3 regions of the Colwellia sp. NW0002-52-1 genome follow, and region 1 is predicted to be linked to each of the others. Evidence: predicted binding sites of a transcription regulator. Region 1 holds the regulator's gene; each other region holds the start of a gene.
The links. The regulator MetJ, encoded in region 1, represses methionine synthesis genes. The targets are predictions, from matches to a motif close to TAGACGTCTAGACGTCTA.
Positions count from the first base shown of each region.

Region 2: a site for MetJ is predicted at 2,330-2,347, ahead of serA (phosphoglycerate dehydrogenase). Genes of this name have one in related genera too.
Region 3: a site for MetJ is predicted at 3,755-3,772, ahead of msrA (peptide-methionine (S)-S-oxide reductase MsrA). Genes of this name have one in related genera too.

Region 1 covers NZ_BAAJLU010000002.1:52,947-59,211, reverse strand. The annotation lists gene ccoG (cytochrome c oxidase accessory protein CcoG) at 1-827, shown strand, start outside; gene AC27H3_RS02925 (VOC family protein) at 994-1,407, shown strand; gene metJ (met regulon transcriptional regulator MetJ) at 1,572-1,916, opposite strand; gene metB (cystathionine gamma-synthase) at 2,147-3,304, shown strand; gene metL (bifunctional aspartate kinase/homoserine dehydrogenase II) at 3,416-5,920, shown strand; gene AC27H3_RS02905 (TorF family putative porin) at 6,094-6,265, opposite strand, start outside.
Region 2 covers NZ_BAAJLU010000013.1:85,771-92,035, reverse strand. The annotation lists gene AC27H3_RS13250 (peptide MFS transporter) at 1-490, shown strand, start outside; gene AC27H3_RS13245 (5-formyltetrahydrofolate cyclo-ligase) at 775-1,461, shown strand; gene rpiA (ribose-5-phosphate isomerase RpiA) at 1,634-2,290, shown strand; gene serA (phosphoglycerate dehydrogenase) at 2,401-3,630, shown strand; gene AC27H3_RS13230 (phosphatidylglycerophosphatase A family protein) at 3,891-4,361, opposite strand; gene thiL (thiamine-phosphate kinase) at 4,364-5,335, opposite strand; gene nusB (transcription antitermination factor NusB) at 5,354-5,770, opposite strand; gene ribH (6,7-dimethyl-8-ribityllumazine synthase) at 5,783-6,247, opposite strand.
Region 3 covers NZ_BAAJLU010000001.1:414,393-420,657, reverse strand. The annotation lists gene AC27H3_RS01735 (acyl-CoA dehydrogenase family protein) at 1-564, shown strand, start outside; gene AC27H3_RS01730 (HDOD domain-containing protein) at 717-1,793, opposite strand; gene AC27H3_RS01725 (tetratricopeptide repeat protein) at 2,144-2,989, shown strand; gene msrA (peptide-methionine (S)-S-oxide reductase MsrA) at 3,139-3,699, opposite strand; gene AC27H3_RS01715 (DUF3083 family protein) at 4,117-5,238, opposite strand; gene AC27H3_RS01710 (DUF3820 family protein) at 5,386-5,607, shown strand; gene AC27H3_RS01705 (HesA/MoeB/ThiF family protein) at 5,760-6,265, opposite strand, start outside.

The DNA.
Region 1 (6,265 bases):
AATGGGATAACCTAACAACGTTTTGGGTGCTATTTTTTGCAGTCTGTACTTATGGAAATGCAGGGTGGCTGCGTGAAAAAATGTGTATTTATATGTGCCCGTATTCACGCTTTCAGTCAGCGATGTTCGATAAAAATACACTGCTTGTAGCCTATAACAAATTACGTGGCGAAAATCGTGGCGCTCGCAAGCGTAAAGAAGATCCAAAAGCGTTAGGCTTGGGTGATTGTGTCGACTGTAATCTTTGTGTAGAAGTTTGCCCGGTGGGTATTGATATTCGCAATGGCCTGCAATATGAATGTATTAACTGCGGTGCTTGTGTTGATGCTTGTGATCAAACCATGGAAAAGTTTAATTATGCAAAAGGCCTGATCAGTTATACTAGTGAAAATGCATTACAAGGTAAAAAAGTAAAATTGTTGAGACCAAAAATTATAGGCTATGGCGTTTTGTCACTACTGGCTATGGCGTATATGGTTTTTACTATTCAAGTACGAGTGCCGATTGAATTTTCAATTTTACGTGATCGCGGAACCTTATTTCAGCTCGACTTTAAAGACAATGTAACAAACAGCTATTTATTAAAAATAACGAACAAATCAAAAGTTGATCGCCAATTTACAATTAATGTATTGGAGAAAAGTGTCAGTTTAAGCGTTGATGATAATGTGCAGATAAAAGCTGGAGAAATCGCGAGCGTACCGATAAAATTAACCATGACGCCAGACAAAATTAGACAAAAAATTTCACCCGTGACATTGAGTGTCGCCGTTGAAAATATGCCGGAAGTTAGCATTATCAAAACAACAAAATTCTTTTCTAACTAATTTTGTAAGATTGTTAAGGTCATTATACTTGAGACCTTTAAATATTAAGTCGTGGTTATTTTAGTGATAATTCAAGCCACAATAACCACGGCTTAGCTGGTAACTAAAGCAGAATTGTTTAACAGAAGCCGATTAACATACGCCATTTAACAGAAGTAACTTAAAAATGACTAAAACAATCAAGCAACGTATTGCCAATATCGCCCTAGTAGTGGAAAACTATGATGATGCAATTGAATTTTATACCCAAAATCTTAACTTTGAGCTTATTGAAGATACCGACTTAGGCAATGGAAAGCGTTGGGTACAAGTTTCACCCCCTAATGCGGAAGGTACGAATATATTATTAGCGAAAGCGAGTAATGAACAGCAACATCAGTCAATCGGTAACCAAGCTGGCGGGCGGGTATTTTTATTCCTACAAACTAATGATTTTTGGCGAGACTATGAGCACATGAAAAGCCAAGGTGTTGAGTTTACCGAACAGCCACGCGTTGAAGATTATGGCACTGTGGTGGTGTTTAAAGACTTGTATGGCACGAAATGGGACTTACTACAGTTGAATGACTCAAGCTTTTAACTTTAACGTCATTATGCTGTTAATCTGGCCAGATAACCTAAGCCAAGATAAACTAAGCCAAGAGAACTTAAGCTCAATAATTAATTGAATATTACACTTAACGGCAATAAAAAAGGCGCTTTTAGCGCCTTTTGTCATTTATAAACCTAAGGGTTTATATCCCATTAATTTTCTGTTTCTTCTTCAATGTCAGTTTCGTATTCACTAAAGTCAGTTACACCTTGTGCTTCTAAGGCTCTGCGAACACTTGCTGGTAATTTTTGTGTGTTGTCTTTAGCCAAATCACTATCGTCAGGTAATGGTTGGCCAGTAAACGCGTGTAAAAACGCTTCACATAAAAGTTCACTGTTCGTAGCATGACGCAAGTTATTAACTTGGCGGCGTGTTCGTTCATCAGTAAGTACTTTTAACACACGTAAAGGGATAGACACGGTGATTTTTTTTACTTGTTCACTTTTCTTCCCGTGTTCGGCGTAAGGGTTAAGATACTCGCCATTCCACTCTGCCATGAATATTCCTCTATGCTTAATTAATTGCGATAAACTTATAGTTAGCGCATCTGGTATACCAGTTAGCAACTAGTTTTATCTTACTTGTTAATTTTACTGGTTGTGGGGCGCGAGTCAATAACGAATGTGTAGAAGTTTAGATGTCTAAAGTGCTTGACCGCGAACTTTAAACCGTTTAGATTGATAGACGTCCAAACATCTATATAGAATATGTTCAATCTGGAGTTCACATGAGCGAGAAAAAAATTGCCACTACCGCAGTTCGCGCTGGTATAAATAGCGACCAACATCATGGTGCTGTTATTCCTGCGATTCATCTTTCAAGTACCTATGCACTGAAGGGCTTTAATGAAAAAGGGCAATTTGATTACTCGCGAACGGGTAACCCAACACGAGCCACTTTTGCCAGTGCTATTGCTGAATTAGAGCAGGGCGCTGTTGGTATAGTTACCAGTACGGGCATGTCAGCCGTTCATCTTATTTGCCAACTATTAAATACTGATGACACCATTGTTATTCCCCACGACTGTTATGGCGGAAGTTTTCGACTATTTACCCATCTTGCTAAACGTGGCCAGTTTAACTTAATAGTGGTTGATCAAAATGATCAAGCCGCGTTAAGCAATGCGCTGGCGGAAAAGCCCAAATTAGTATTGCTAGAGTCTCCAAGTAATCCGCTATTACGCTTAGTTGATATTGCTGCGATAACGGAACAAGCTCATCAAGTAGGTGCGTTAGTGGCAGTTGATAACACCTTTTTGTCACCCGCTTTACAGCAACCTTTATTATTAGGTGCCGATATAGTTTTTCATTCCACCACGAAATATATAAATGGTCATAGTGATGTGGTTGGCGGTGTTTTAGTGGCTAAAGACCAAGCGTTAGGCGAGGAGCTTGCATGGTGGGCCAACTGTATTGGCATTACGGGTTCAGCATTCGACAGCTATTTAGCCTTACGAGGTTTGAAAACCTTACCGCTTCGAATGAAACAACATCAAATTAACGCGAATGCGGTCGCTAAATTTTTACAACAGCAAACAGCGGTTGAACAGGTGTACTTTCCTGGCTTAAGCGATCATCCACAACATGAACTTGCCAAAAAACAACAATATGATTTTGGTGCAATGATGAGTTTTGAACTTAAAGGTGGTGTTGAAGCGGTTAAAGTATTATTCGATAAGTTAAAGTTTTTCACACTTGCACAATCGCTAGGTGGTGTTGAAAGTTTAATAAGTCACCCTTCTACCATGACTCATGCCGGTATGGATATTGAATCACAACTAGCGGCGGGCATTACTCAGTCATTAGTGCGAATTTCTGTTGGTATTGAAGATATTGACGATATGATTGCTGATCTTTCTCAAGCACTTGATGCAAGCCAAGCCTAAATTCGTTCTGAAAAGTTGGCCATGGCATTTTTATGAATGGCCAATTTTAAGTGTATAAAAAGTAAAACTTAAATCTGGTATGACAATCTCAGTCAAACCTGTGGTAAAAAAATGATAGATTCAAATGTAGCGGTAAAGCCAAGTTCGACAAACAATAAGTTAGCAAAAGTTGCCTGTAATGTGCATAAATTTGGCGGTAGTAGTTTAGCCACCAGTGCTTGTATTGAACGTGTTGTTGATATTATTCGTCAGCATTGTCAAATAAACGATATTATTGTGGTATCTGCTAATGGCAGTACTACCGATGCCTTATTTAATATCTATCAACGCGCACTGGCATTAAAAGAAGCTAGCTCACTTAATAAAGAAAACAGCATAAGTAATGAGCTAATTACTCTCAAAGAAGCTTTACTAGCAGCGCTTAGCGATTTAAATACCATGCAAGCCTCGCTCATTAATGAATTGTTAAACCCAACGAGCGCCGCCAGACTGAACAATTTATTAACGAATGAAATTGCAACGAGTGCACAACATTTGCAAGAGGATCCCCAAGGTTATCAAAACGATTTATTAGCCTTTGGTGAAGTATGGTCAGCACGTTTGTTATCAGCAGTATTAAGTGAAAGCGTTTGCCCAAGCTATATACTAGATGCAAGAGACTTTCTGTTAATTAATAATGAAAAAAATAGCACAGTTGACTACAACGCAAGCCAAGTTGCATTCTCTGACCTTAGACAGCCAAATCAACTAGTTATAGTGACTGGTTATATAGCGCGTAATCAAGAACAGCAAACCTGTACATTAGGCCGAAATGGCAGTGACTACTCTGCCACCATCATGGCGGCACTTTCACAAGCACGTAATGTAACGCTATGGACCGATGTTGATGGCATTTATAGTGCTGATCCGCGCATTGTACCTTCAGCGCGAAAGTTACATCGTTTACCTAACGCTGTGGCTAACGAACTAGGACGCTTGGGTAATCCAGTTTTACATGCAAAAACCTTACAACCTTTAACTAATCATAATACCCATTTACATGTTGCAAGCAGTTTTGCACCTGACATCAGCGGTACTGAAATTGGTAAGTTTGGTGAAATAGCAAAACAAGAGCTGTCAGTTACCAGCTTAAATGATTTAATTTTAGCTAAGTCTTCTAGCTTTTTAGCTAAATCAGGCGAGTTAGCCGTTAGCGAATTTTCGCCGATTTGCTATAACCTAGACGAAGGCTACATAGTCGTTACTCAAGCTCAACAAAAGTCGGTTAGTCAATGGCTAGCAAGCCACGATACAGAGGTTACTTTCAAGCCCGTGGCAATTATTGCGATTGTAGGTCATAGCGTGGCAAAACAGGGCGATATGCGTGCTAGATTTAAACGCGCGCTTAAACATCAACCTACATTGCACTTTTTGCATTCTTTTAATGAGCACAGTTATATTGCGATATTACCTGAACTTTGCTCAAGTGAAATACTTAATAATGTGCACGCAGATATGACTAAAGATGCTAAAAACATTGCATTAGTTGTGGCGGGTTTAGGTAATATTGGTGAACGTTTTTTAACTATGTTGCCAAAGCAAATAGCACGAGTTTCAGGATTAGAAAACGTTCATTTAGTTGGCTTGGTAGGTGCGAGTAAAGCACTAATAAATACTGATGGTATTGATGTAGCTAATGCATTGAAGCTTTATCAAGAGCAAGCTCAAGCCTATGATAGTAAACAACTCTTGGCATGGTTAACCAGTCATCCGTACGATGAATTAGTTATTGTTGATATTACACCTAGTGAAGTATTTAGTCAGTTATATCATGAGTTCTTTGCTCGTGGCATACATGTCATTGGCGCTAACAAGTGGGCCGCTTCGTCAAGTACTGAAAACTATCAACAATTGCTTTCAACAGCAGCAAAAAATAATAGTATTTGGCTTGGCAATACTACCGTAGGTGCGGGTTTACCGATTAACTCTTCGATTAAAGAACTATTAAATAGTGGCGATAAAATTTCAGAAATTTCAGGTATATTCTCTGGCACATTATCGTGGTTATTTCAGTATTACGACGGTGTTAAGCCTTTTTCAACCTTGCTATCTGATGCTTTATCGCAAGGCATTACAGAGCCAGATCCAAGAGAAGATTTATCAGGCAGAGATGTACAGCGAAAGTTATTAATACTAGCGCGTGCTGCTGGCTTTGAACTGTCATTATCAGATATTAACTGCCAAAGCTTAGTTCCTGAGCCGTTACGTAATATTTCTTTAACAGAGTTTTTAGAGCGAACGTCAGAGCTCGACGAAATGTTTTTATCACGCTTAAAGCAGGCACAAGATAAAGCTTGCGTGATACGTTATGTTGCTAGGTTTACTTACGACAATGAAAAAATTATGGCGAAAGTAAGTTTGGAAGAATTGAGTGAAAAAGACGCTTTTGCACAATTAACCCCGTGCGATAACGTATTTCAACTTAAAAGCGAATGGTATCAGGAAAACGCCCTGATTATTCGAGGCCCAGGCGCAGGGCGAGATGTAACGGCTGGCGGTATTCATGCCGACTTGGTCACCATTTGTCAGCGCTTAAATCATCGTTATCAGCAAGTAAAAATTAAAGGCATAAATTAAAGGTATAAATTAATAGCAAAAATTTAGTGTTTAAATTATTCCGAGTTAATGAATGTACTGAAGTCGGTGTGTAAATACGGAATAAATGTCGAGTAATAAAAAAGTGTAGCTGGGCTTTAACCCATCTACACTTTTTTGTTTGTTAAACTCTTAAACTCACAAGCGAGTATTGTTTAGAAAGATTTACCGATACTAAATACTAAGTTTTCATCGCTTGTAGTGCCGGCGAGTTCTTTTGAGTTAGATACTACAGCAACACCAACATCAAAACCTGAAACTTCAGTACCGTAACCTACTTCAAAGTAATCGCCGTCAAAGTCTTTACCCCAAGTACCGTATGTAGCA
Region 2 (6,265 bases), on a different contig from region 1:
GATAAAATTAGGTCAAAGAATGGTAACACCTGCTTACGGCATTAAATGTGCTGCTGGTTTAATTATCATGGCAAGTGGCTTTATTGTTATGTTCTTTGCTGCACAATATGCGGCAAGTGGCTTACAAGTGGCTCCAGGTTGGTTAATTACCACTTACTTCCTACATACGGTTGGTGAGTTATGTTTAAGCCCAATCGCTTTAAGTGCGGTAAGTAAGTTATCGCCTAGAAGATTTGCTGGCCAAATGATGGGTGTATTCGTTCTAACTTATTCTATTGGTAATATTATTTCTGGTTTACTTGCGGGTAACTATGATCCAAATAACGTTGAACAAATACCTGCGTTATATATCCAAATTAGCTTGTTCAGCATTGGTATTGGTATTGTTATTTTGCTAGTTGGTTTAAAGTCTAGATTCTGGGAAGCACTTAAAACAGAAGATGATGAAGTACCTGCAGCGAACACTAACGGTACAACAACTACTGCATAATTTTTTATAACGTATTAGCGCTTAAATTATCAAGATAAATAGCCAACATTATGTTGGCTATTTTTTTGCCTTAAAATAATAGTGTGGAGCATTGTTCTATTTAGCTAAAGCTTAATTCAGCTCTACTCTAATACAGTTTTATTGAGTGAAATTATCACGAGTACCACATACCTAAAACTAGGTATTTCAATTTTTGTTGATTTCTTGTAGGTTGGCTTTAACAACATACTTTTACAACCCATAAAGCTTAACTCATTAGCTTAACCAAAAAATCGCCATAAACTATGCCTACTAGAAACCAAATAAGATCGTTAATCAGAGCAAAGCGAAAAAGCTTAAGTATTATTGAGCAGCAAAAGCTATCGAGTGAGTTACTCAACCAATTAACCGCAAGACCTGATGTGCTATCGGCAAATAACATTGCATTGTATTTAGCCAACGATGGAGAGCTTGACCCACTGCTTTTTATTCAATGGTGTTGGCAAAATAACAAAAACGTATATTTACCTGTGCTTCATCCCTTTAGCTCAGGGCATTTACTCTTTTTGCATTATCAGCCAAGCAGTATTATGCAAACAAATAAGTACGGTATTTTAGAACCAAAGCTCGATGTGCGCCTGATTAAAAATATTAATGAAATAGATATTATTTTTACACCTTTAGTGGCTTTTGACAAAACAGGAAATCGCTTAGGTATGGGCGGCGGATTTTACGATAGAACGTTATCAACATGGTTCAAAAAATATTGTCTTGAAGATAACAAAAACGGTGAGCAGAAAGGTAAAAATGTTAATGAAAAAATACCATTAAAGCCTTACCCCATTGGCCTAGCACATGATATTCAATTAATAGAAGATGTACCTTCTCAGCTTTGGGATATTCCACTACCAGAAATAGTAACGCCAAGTAAACAATATGTGTTTGACCTTAGCAAAACCTTAGCTAAACATAAGCTCAATTTAGATAAATAAAGACTAAGCCAATATTAATACTATTGTTATAATATTGGCGTAATCTTTAGTTTTGAGTTGCCTGCCTTTAGTAAGACAAAAACATAAAGCGGGCCCCTAATAACTAAAAACTGACAGCTAATAACTTAAAACTGACACCTAATAACTTAAAACTGATTTTAACAGGCCTATTATGACTCAAGATGAAATGAAAAAAGCAGCAGCAGTAAAAGCGCTAGAATATATTAAAGCAGATACCATTGTTGGCGTAGGTACTGGCTCAACGGTAAATCACTTTATTGATGCGCTTGCTACCATTAAAGAAACTATTGTCGGTGCGGTGTCGAGCTCAGAAGCTTCAACCGAGCGCTTAAAGTCTTACGGCATAGAAGTGTTTGAACTTAACAATGTTGACGGTATTGATGTTTATGTTGATGGCGCTGATGAAATTAACCCACATATGCATATGATTAAAGGCGGCGGTGCTGCACTTACTCGCGAGAAAATTGTTGCTGCAGTTGCTAAAACTTTTGTTTGTATTGCTGACGATACTAAACAAGTACCTATATTAGGCCGCTTTCCATTACCTGTTGAAGTTATTCCTATGGCGCGCAGTTATGTTGCGAGAGAATTAGTTAAATTAGGCGGTGATCCTGCTTATCGTCAAGGTGTTATAACCGACAATAGCAATGTTATTCTTGATGTGCATAATCTAGAAATACTCGACCCTAAAGCCCTTGAAAACAGCATTAATGCAATTGCAGGAGTTGTGACTAATGGTTTGTTCGCTAATCGTCCAGCTGATGTATTAATTATCGGCACACAAGACGGTGCAAAAATAATAAAATAACACTTTAGAGTTTATGCCCTATATGATAGTTTAGGTATCTAGCCATCTAAACGCTTATTTAATTAAGGTTTAGCACACGTAAATTTTTGATCCAGAGAAGATTAACAACCATGAGCAATAATTCACTAGCGAAAGATAAAATTAAGATATTACTTTTAGAAGGGGTTCATCAAAGCGCCCTTGAAGAGCTTAAAAACAAAGGCTATTCAAATATTGAATATCTTAAAACTTCCCTTTCAGAAGCCGAGCTTATTAAGAAAATTGCTAATGTACACTTTATTGGCATACGCTCTCGCACAGACTTGAATGCAAAAGTACTAAGCCATGCGAAAAAGCTAGTTGCTATTGGTTGTTTTTGTATTGGGACCAACCAAGTCGATAAAGCTGCAGCTCAATCATTAGGTATTCCCGTATTTAACGCACCATTTTCAAATACTCGCTCAGTTGCAGAGTTAGTTTTAGGTGAAACGTTATTGTTGCTGCGCGGTATTCCTGAAAAAAGTGCCCAAGCACATCGTGGCGTTTGGAATAAGTCGGCTGCGGGTTCAGTTGAAGCTAGAGGTAAAACCCTAGGTATTATTGGTTATGGCCATATCGGCATGCAATTAGGCATTCTAGCGGAAACGTTAGGCATGAAAGTTCGCTTTTTCGATATAGAAACTAAGCTCCCTTTAGGTAACGCAAGCCAAGCACCAACAATGACAGCATTATTAAAAGAAGCCGACGTTATAAGCTTACATGTGCCTGAAACACCTCAAACTAAAAACATGATGGGTACAGCTGAATTTGAAGTGATGAAAGACGGCGTGATATTTATTAATGCATCTCGCGGTACTGTGGTTGATATCGATGCCTTAGCAGATGCTTTAAGCAGTAAAAAAGTTGCCGGTGCCGCAATCGATGTTTTTCCGGTTGAACCTAAAGGCAACGAAGAAGAGTTTGTTAGCCCATTGCGCGCTTTTGACAATGTTATTTTAACGCCTCATATTGGTGGTAGTACTAAAGAAGCTCAAGAAAACATTGGTCTTGAAGTAGCCAGTAAACTAGCGAAATATTCAGATAATGGCTCAACCTTGTCTGCGGTTAACTTCCCTGAAGTATCGCTACCTGGTCATGTTGGTACGAGTCGTTTATTACATATTCACCACAACAAGCCGGGCGTATTAACTCAAATTAACCAAATGTTTGCTAAACACAATATCAACATTGCTGCACAATATTTACAAACCGCTGAACAAATTGGTTATGTAGTTATCGATATTGAAGTTGAAAGCCGCGAATTAGCCCTTAAAGAGTTAAAGCAAATTGAAGCGACTATTAGAGTTAGGTTGTTAAATTAATTTAACCAATAACTAAAACGAAAAAGCCAAAGAATAACTTCTTTGGCTTTTTTAATTACATTTGAACGCTTTATAAATACTTGATACCAAATGTAATAAGTTATTGACCAATTTTAAGCGAGGATAAATTGTTCAATAATAAGGCGTTTGATTGAGCAATAGCGGGCTATTGGGATTGAAAACAACGCAGTTATTGACGATTTAGACCGCCTTAAAATGATTGATTATTTATTTCAATTGGTATTACTGATGCTTTGGTTTTAATAAAAAATAAGCATCATACACGCCCAAGCAGCAATACCTGCCACTATATCGTCAAGCATAATGCCAAAACCGCCATGACAGTTTTTATCGATAAAGGAAATAGGCCAAGGTTTTAAAATATCGAAAAAACGAAATAAAGCAAAACCAACCAGCAATGTTTGCCAAGTTACTGGCATTAAGCACATAGTGATCAACAAACCAACAATTTCGTCCCATACGATAGCGCCATGATCTGGCACACCAGCATCTTCTGCTGCTTTTCCACAAATATAAATACCAGCAAGGCTCATTATTACTAACAGCAACAAGTAAATATTCGTACTTAACGGCGCCATTAATAAAAACAAAGGTACAGCCGCTAGCGTACCAAAAGTGCCTGGTGCTTTTGGTGCTAAACCACTACCAAAACCTAACGCTAAAAAGTGCACAGGATTTAAAAGGCGAAAATTTGCCGTAGATTTTGTCATATTCAGGCTTTACTACCAGAGAAGTGCTCAAAACTGCTTGTACTAATAGCAACGGGTTTGCTGTTTAGCGTGGTAGTGATTTTTTCACTACCATTAATTTGACCAATACAGGTAATTGTATTACTGGTATTCGCTAACGCAGTTTCCATACCGACTTTATTATCTTCAGAAACGGTAAATAATAACTCGTAATCATCGCCACCTGATAACGTCATTTCGTAGGCTTTTTCTAGCCCGACAGTATCACGCAATGCGTTAGAAATAGGCAAGTCGTCGAGCACAATATTAGCGCCTACTTTAGAGGCAGTACAGATATGCCCTAAATCGGCAATTAATCCGTCTGAAAGATCTATAGCAGAACTTGCATAATTACGTAGTGCTTGGCCTGCAAGTATTCTAGGCGTTGGAAAATCTAAACTTTTTTGTACACTTGCTCTATATTCAGGGGCAACATTTACCTCTTTAAATATATGTTTAAGTGCTAAGGCTGCATCGCCAATTTCACCGGTAACATAGATCCAATCACCCGCTTTTGCACCAGAACGCTTAAGGTGGGTATTATGAGGTACTAAACCTTGAGCGGTAAGTGTAATGCTTAAAGGGCCTTGTGTGGTATCGCCACCAATTAATTGCACGTTATAAAACTCGCACAATTCAAATGCCCCTTTACAAAATTCTTCAACCCACTTTACATCAACTTCAGGTAATGTAATGGCCAATGAAATCCAAGTAGGCTCAGCGCCCATAGCAGCTAGATCGGATAGGTTTACAGCAATCGACTTATGGCCGATCGCGCGTGCACTAGTTTCATGCGGGAAGTGTACGCCAGCGACCAAGGTGTCGGTAGTAATTGCAATATTCTGACGCTCAGAAGGAGTAACTATTGCACAGTCATCTCCTATGCCAAGCACAACATCCTTGCGTTTAATCATCTGCTCACTAAAGTAGCGTTTGATCAATTCAAACTCTTTCATATTACAACCAGTTTTATACTATTCGTTCGGGCGAACAAGCTTAACGACTTTGTCTAACACGCCGTTTACAAATTTATGACTATCGTCAGCCGCAAACGATTTAGCTAGTTCAATCGCTTCATTGATAATGACACGATAAGGTACATCTAAACAGTTTGTTAGCTCATAAACCGCAACACGAAGAACAGCTTTTTCAACATGGTCAACATCATCTAATGGACGATCAACATGTGGGGCTATTTTGTCATCAATACTACCAACGTTGGTTGTTACACCATTAAATAATTGTTGAAAGTATGGGATGTCGAAACGACGAGCGCTGTTATCAGTTAAAAAGTTTAACTCGATTTCAGCAACATTATTTTGGCTTAGCTGCCAAGAATAAACCGCTTGTACTGCCAATTCTCTGGCTTTTCTTCTAGGTGATGGTTTCACAATAGTTTCCTGTTATAACTTATCGAGCACATTAACCATTTCTAATGCACTTAACGCTGCTTCAGCGCCTTTATTACCTACTTTAAGGCCTGCACGGTCAATAGCTTGCTCAATAGTGTCTGTAGTAATAACACCAAATGCCACGGGTAATGTGTACTCCATTGCAACTTGTGCTAAACCTTTATTACATTCGCCTGCAACAAAATCAAAATGCGGTGTGCCACCACGAATAACAGCGCCAATAGCAATTATGCCATCGTAACCGCCTTTAGCAGCGATTTTTTTAGCGGCTACAGGTAACTCATATGCACCTGGAACACGAATAACGGTAATATCGCTTTCTGCAACATTTCCGTGACGTTTAAGTGCATCTACTGCACCTTCAAGTAAACTCTCAACAACAAAACTGTTAAAGCGAGATACTACAATTGCGAATTTCTTACCGGTTGCATCAAAGTTAGCTTCTATGATATTCATTTAAAAATCACCTACTGA
Region 3 (6,265 bases), on a different contig from region 1:
ATAGGTAAAGCCGAAGAGAAAATGGGCCAAAAAGCATCACCAACTAACGAAGTAAACTTTACTAACTGTCGCGTACCAGCCTCAGCGTTAATGGGGGCAGAAAATAAAGGCTTTGGCGTTGCTGTTGGTGAGCTAGCTGGTGGTCGAATTGGTATAGGTTCATTAGCATTAGGTGTTGGTCTTGCTGCACTTGATTATGCTAGAGCGTATATTGTAGATCGTAAGCAATTTGGTCAATCACTAGCAAATTTCCAAGGGCTACAATGGAAGTTAGCTGAACGCTACACTGAAATGGAAGCGGCTCGATTATTATTAATGCAAGCAGCGTATACTAAAGATCAAGGTCAACCTTTTGGTATGGCAGCGTCAATGGCAAAACTATTTGCCACAGAAAATGCCAACAAAGCTTGTTACGACGCATTACAGTTAATGGGTGGGGCAGGTTATGTGAAAGAATACCCACTTGAGCGTATGGCGCGTGATGTGCGTGTAACGGCAATTTATGAAGGTACAAGTGAGATTCAAAAAGTTATTATTGCTCGTGAATTATTACAGAACGTTTAAATAGTTAACCTTGTTTTGAAAACCTAAATCATAAAATGCTAAGTCTTAAAAGTCTAAACGCTCTGACCCCATTATTACGCTTGAAATTAAGCGAGGGTTAGAGCGTTAATTAAGCGCTAAATACAAAACTTAGTGCGCATAAATATTATAGCCTAGGCAACCACTTGAGCGATCAGTCGCTTAGCTTTACTGATAAAGCTAGGGTCCCGAAATAATTGACTAATTTGTTCTAGCTCTAGTTGTTCAATATTGGTTTGTATATAGGCAAAATCTGAACTACTTAAAGCCGCTAAGCCCTCGTTTTCAACTTTAAAAATATCACTAACACCTTCAAAAGCAATTAAATCACCTAATCGACAAGCTAAATAACACAGTAATGTATTTTTCGCCTCTTCGTGCGGCATAACACGATTTAATTTATTATTAATCAAAGGAGATAAGCTATTAGCAAGTCCTGACACAATTGACTTTGGAAGCTGCCACTGTTCGGCTAAAGCTTTACCGATTACTGCGGAGTTTAAACCTAGTGATGATTGTACACTTTCTACTCTTTCAAGCAGTGATGTTTTTCCCATGTATGTATTGGCTATTGAAGGTTGATAAGAAAGCATTGTCATATCCCCTAAACTTGTAAGTAAACACAGTGTAGACAATTCAGCGGCGTTCTCTTTATTTAAGTGCTTAGCGATTAAAAATACTAAAGAGCTCGCAATATAACTAGATAGCCAAATTCTTTTATAAGCTGCTGATTGCGCTTCATCTTTAAAGGGGACGCTTTGTTGTAAAATAAACTGTAAAGCGATACTTCTAACAGATGTAACCCCCATAAATATTATGGCATGATGAATACTCTCAATTGGCTGTCGTAACGAAAAAAGTGAAGAGTTAACGGTATTGATGATCTTGGCTGTCATTTCTGGATCAGATTTAATCAAAGATATTAGCTCTTTAGCCTCCAGTTCGCCTTTGGTCAAACTCAGTAATAAAGGATTTGGTTGACGGCAGCACTGACTCATATCATAAATTTTTTGTTGCTGATTGCGATCAAGAGCATCAAAAGGTAATAAGGTAAAATTCATTAAGTCATTTGAATTTTTTACAACGCTATTCTGATTATTATTTATTTCTGGAATCAGGCGTACAGGAGCTTGAATAACTGTGTTTATGCTGCGTATCTTCGCTGTAGATAATTGACTTCGTTGAGCAACAGTATTTTGAGTTCTTCTCATTTTTTTAGTGCTGCTTCCTCGCTTTAAATACCAGAGAACCGAGGTAATTATGACGAAAACTATAACAAAAAATTCTAATGACATTTCATGACTTATTTAATAATAAAATTCGATAAATTATGAACTTATTAATAATGTTGGTCAAATGCAATACTATTTTTTTGTTACATAAACGATAATCCAAAGCGACATGCGAATTAAATAATTTGAAGATACTTAAAAGTAATTGCTATCTAACATATCTGTAACGCAGGCGTTAATGACAACAATAAATATTTAAGGCATTTGCTTGCATCTTTAGGGTTTGACCCCACTTAAAAATATATGTCTTTATTATTGGAACTGCATTGATGGCAAATTCTATTGCGATTACCTTAGAAAATTTTCAGCAAGTTATTCTCGAAGAATCAAAAACTAAACTTGTATTGGTTGATTTTTGGGCCCAGCAAATAGCAGAAAGTGTGGAGTTACGAGATAAGTTAGCTATCGCATTAGCGAATGCTGGCGAAACGATTATATACGCTACTATTGATTGTGAAACTCAAGGGCAAATAGCTCAACAGTTTGGTATTCAAGGTTTACCAACGGCGATTTTAGTTAAAGATGGTCAGCCACTAGATGGATTAACTGGGCCTCAAACTGATGAAAGTATTAGTGAATTTTTAGCGAAATACTTACCTAAAGCCGAAGACGCTTTATTAGCGCAAGCTAACGAATTAATTTTAGAGAATAAAATTACAGAAGCATTTCCTGTGATCAACCAGGCTTATCAACTTGACAGTGAACGTGCTGATATTAAGTTAGTGCTGGCAAATGTTTATATTCAAACAGGTAAAATCTCTGAGGCTGAAACGCTGCTTAATAGCATTAAAATGATTGATCAAGATAGTCACTTCAAATCATTAATGGCTAAGTTAGAATTAGCAAGCCAAGCGGCTGATTCTCCAGAAATTCAAGCGCTTGAGCAAGAGTTACAAAGTAATCCTGAAAATGTAGAGTTAAAGCAGAAGTTAGCCGCGCAATACAGCCAAGTTAACCGAAATGAAGAAGCTTTGGCAATTTTGTTTTTGCTAGTGCAAAGTAATGGCGCTGATATTACCAGTAAAGATTTATTATTAGATGTATTGAAGTCACTGCCAGACGGCGATGCCTTAGCGACAAAATATCGACGTAAACTGTATACCCTTATGTACTAACACCGTTTGTGACTATTCTTAAGCTCAGCTATTCACGCTAAAACTTAACGTTAATAAAAACTAAAAAACGCATAGCAATTAAATTGTTATGCGTTTTTTATAGAAAAATTGTTGCTATTAAACATTTACTTGCCTGAAAACTTTGACACTTAACTTGCTTGAGGTATTAAGTCTTCATCTTTTAATAGATAAGAGAATTCATTTAAGAACTTTTGTATTTTTCTCACGACCACTAACTGGCAATATTTATTTTCTGGGTTGTTAGTAAAGTAATCTTGATGATAACTTTCAGCGCTATAAAAGTTATTAGCGGCCTTCACTGAAGTAACAATAGGCTGATCAAAAGCTTGTTTGTTAGTTAACTCTGCAATTCGAGCGATAGCTAATTTTTGCTGAGCTTGATTGTGAAACAAAATTGTTGAGCGATATTGGCTACCAATATCATCGCCTTGACGGTTGATCGCTGTAGGATCGTGTATGGCAAAAAACACGGTTAATATTTGTTCAACGCTAAGTTGCTCAGGAGAAAATGTGATTTGAACTACTTCTGCATGATTAGTCGTGCCAGTACAAACCTGTTCATAGCTTGGGTTTTCAATATCGCCATCAGCATAACCACTGGTTACAGAAACAACGCCTTTAATTCGGGCGAAAATATTCTCAATACACCAAAAACAGCCAGCGCCTAAAGTTATTTTTTCGATGCTCATTTTCTTTTCCTCTTCACTATTGCTAGTGAACAACATAATTACGTGATGAAAACATAAGACGTTTAGACGTCTATGTGTTTAACTTTTTCAGAAGATATCACCTAGCCGTTTAGATGTCTATATGTTTTGTGAGTTAATTTATTAAATAATTTATCCGTTAAATTGATTTGATAAGGACTCTTGTCGCTGAGTCATTGTTGAAGTGGTACTAAAGTGAGCGTGTATAAAGCAAAAAAACAAATTCTAGAGTTTGTTTTTTATTTAGCGAGCTTTAGGAAGGAGAATAGTTTTTTTTATGACAAATTTATGACATTTTTACGCGCTTATTTAAGCTTATACTTTAAAGCCAATAAGAGTAAACATAGAGAACCTAGTGCCTTAGTTAGCACTAGGTTTACAATATGAAATTAGAAAAAATTAATCTGAGGTTAGATTAAAAGCAATATGCTGATGAAAGCGTAAAGTTAGTTCATCTTTTGCTGTTGGAAGCTCTAATTCAGTCGCTAATAAACGCATAGCTTGTTCAATTTGATTAACAAATTTAGCATAGTTTTGTTCTTCGCCATTCTCACTGTTAGCAACAAATATAAACTGAACATTATCAACTAGTTCAGCTGCCTGCCATCGACTAACTATGCCACAAGGACTCTGGTTTGGGTTGTAGCCTAACATTTGTAATTCGCCTACTTTAGAGACTAAATCATGTAAGCTGTTTCTAACAATTGGGACTAATCCATTTGCGATTAAAGCACCATTGTTCAAGTTAAAACGTTTCGCCACTAAAGAAAAAGTATCTGTTAGGTAAGTATAAAGCGGGTTGTAAGGATCTTTTGCTGTAGCGTCAATATCTACCAATTGCGAAATTCTATGATCAAGTGTTAAGTCGATAATGGCATAGGTGATAGAAGCTACATTGTTAGGCAAATCAACATTTTCGCTTGAATACCTTTGGGCAATAGGTCTAAATTTATGTGCTGTACTTGTATTGCAGCCTTTGTTTTTAGCAAAAATATCATAGGTTAAATGCTGATGATCACGCATACGTATTTCGCTTAATGGTAGCTTAATTTTTTCTGCAAAACTTTGGAGTAGGGCTTTAACCCTTTGGTGAAAACTGGCCGCACCAATTCTAATCTCAGTACCTGAAGCTAAAAACAACAAGGTGATTTTCTTTGCTCTGACATTGGCGTCAAAAAACGAATTTTGTAATACGTGTTGATTTGGATCGTAATAAAATATGATTTGTTGTTTTGTTTGCCACTGATGCATTTCTTGGCTATAACGCACTCTCACTAATTTGTTGTTCGCTACGAGTATGCTATTTTTAATGCCGCTTTCATCGCTTAGTGTAAACAATAACTTAGCTAACGCTTGATAGCAGCCATAATAATTATTGCTGCCGTCTTTTGCTATTTGTGCAGGCAAGCTTGCGAGTAATTCGTCTGTTAAAGCAAATTCAGCCAAGATATACTGATTGTCGCGTGCATTAGTTGGTATATAAGTTTTAGCGGCTGCATTACGCTTCCTAACTATTGACATCATAATTCCTTGTATCAAATTTAGGTATCACACTGATACCAATTCGTTAATATGATGTGATTATAAGCAGCAGACATGACATTTTTATGTCAGTAAATTAAGCAATAATAAATAATATATGAGGGCTCGGTTGAGCAAACAAACTTTATGTCGGTAGAAAATAATGCAGAATTAATTGCTGCGATTAATCAAATAATGCCCTTTGGGAAATATAGTGGCAGAAAGTTACTTCAATTACCCGAACCATATTTAGTTTGGTTTCATGCTAAGGGCTTACCTGAGGGCAAACTTGGCGAGCAGTTAGCACTTATTTATGAAGTAAAACTTAATGGCTTAGAGGATATGTTAAGGCCTTTGTTAAGAAGTTAAGCGCTAATCCAGTATTACGGTAGCACTAATCAGTTTAAAACTCTTAGCGCTACGCTGAGCGCTAGGGGCTTATTTAACTTAAAGAGGTATAATTGAGCTTAATGGCTTTATTGTTATGTTAGTTTTGTCTTATTGACCATGCTAAGCTTGAATTACCCTGCGCAAATAGGGCACTTTTGCTGTTTCTTTAAAGCAAATTGTTGCCATGAATTATTTAAACCATCGAAAATATTTAATTGATTAGTTTTCACAGTATTACCGGTTAAAAACTTAATGGCTTGCAAAGCTTGCATACCGCCGATAACCGCGAGTACTGGCCCTAATATGCCTAGGGTTTGGCAGTTATTATCAGGGGCTTTTTTCTCTGCAGGAAATAAGCATTGATAACAGGCGCTGTCTACTTGGTTTGGATTTACAAACATAAATTGACCGTCAAACCCTGTTGCAGCGCCAATAATTAAGGGTTTTTTATGTTCGATACACTTTTGATTGATTAAATAGCGTGTATTTATGTTATCAGTGCAATCAAGTACCAAATCGACTAATGGCAAATAATAGTCGGCAAGCTCAGCGTCGAGCATTTCATCGAGCACTTCAATGTTGGTACTCGTATTAAGTTGCTGGAGTTTTTCGGCGGCTATATCAGCTTTGTTTGTGC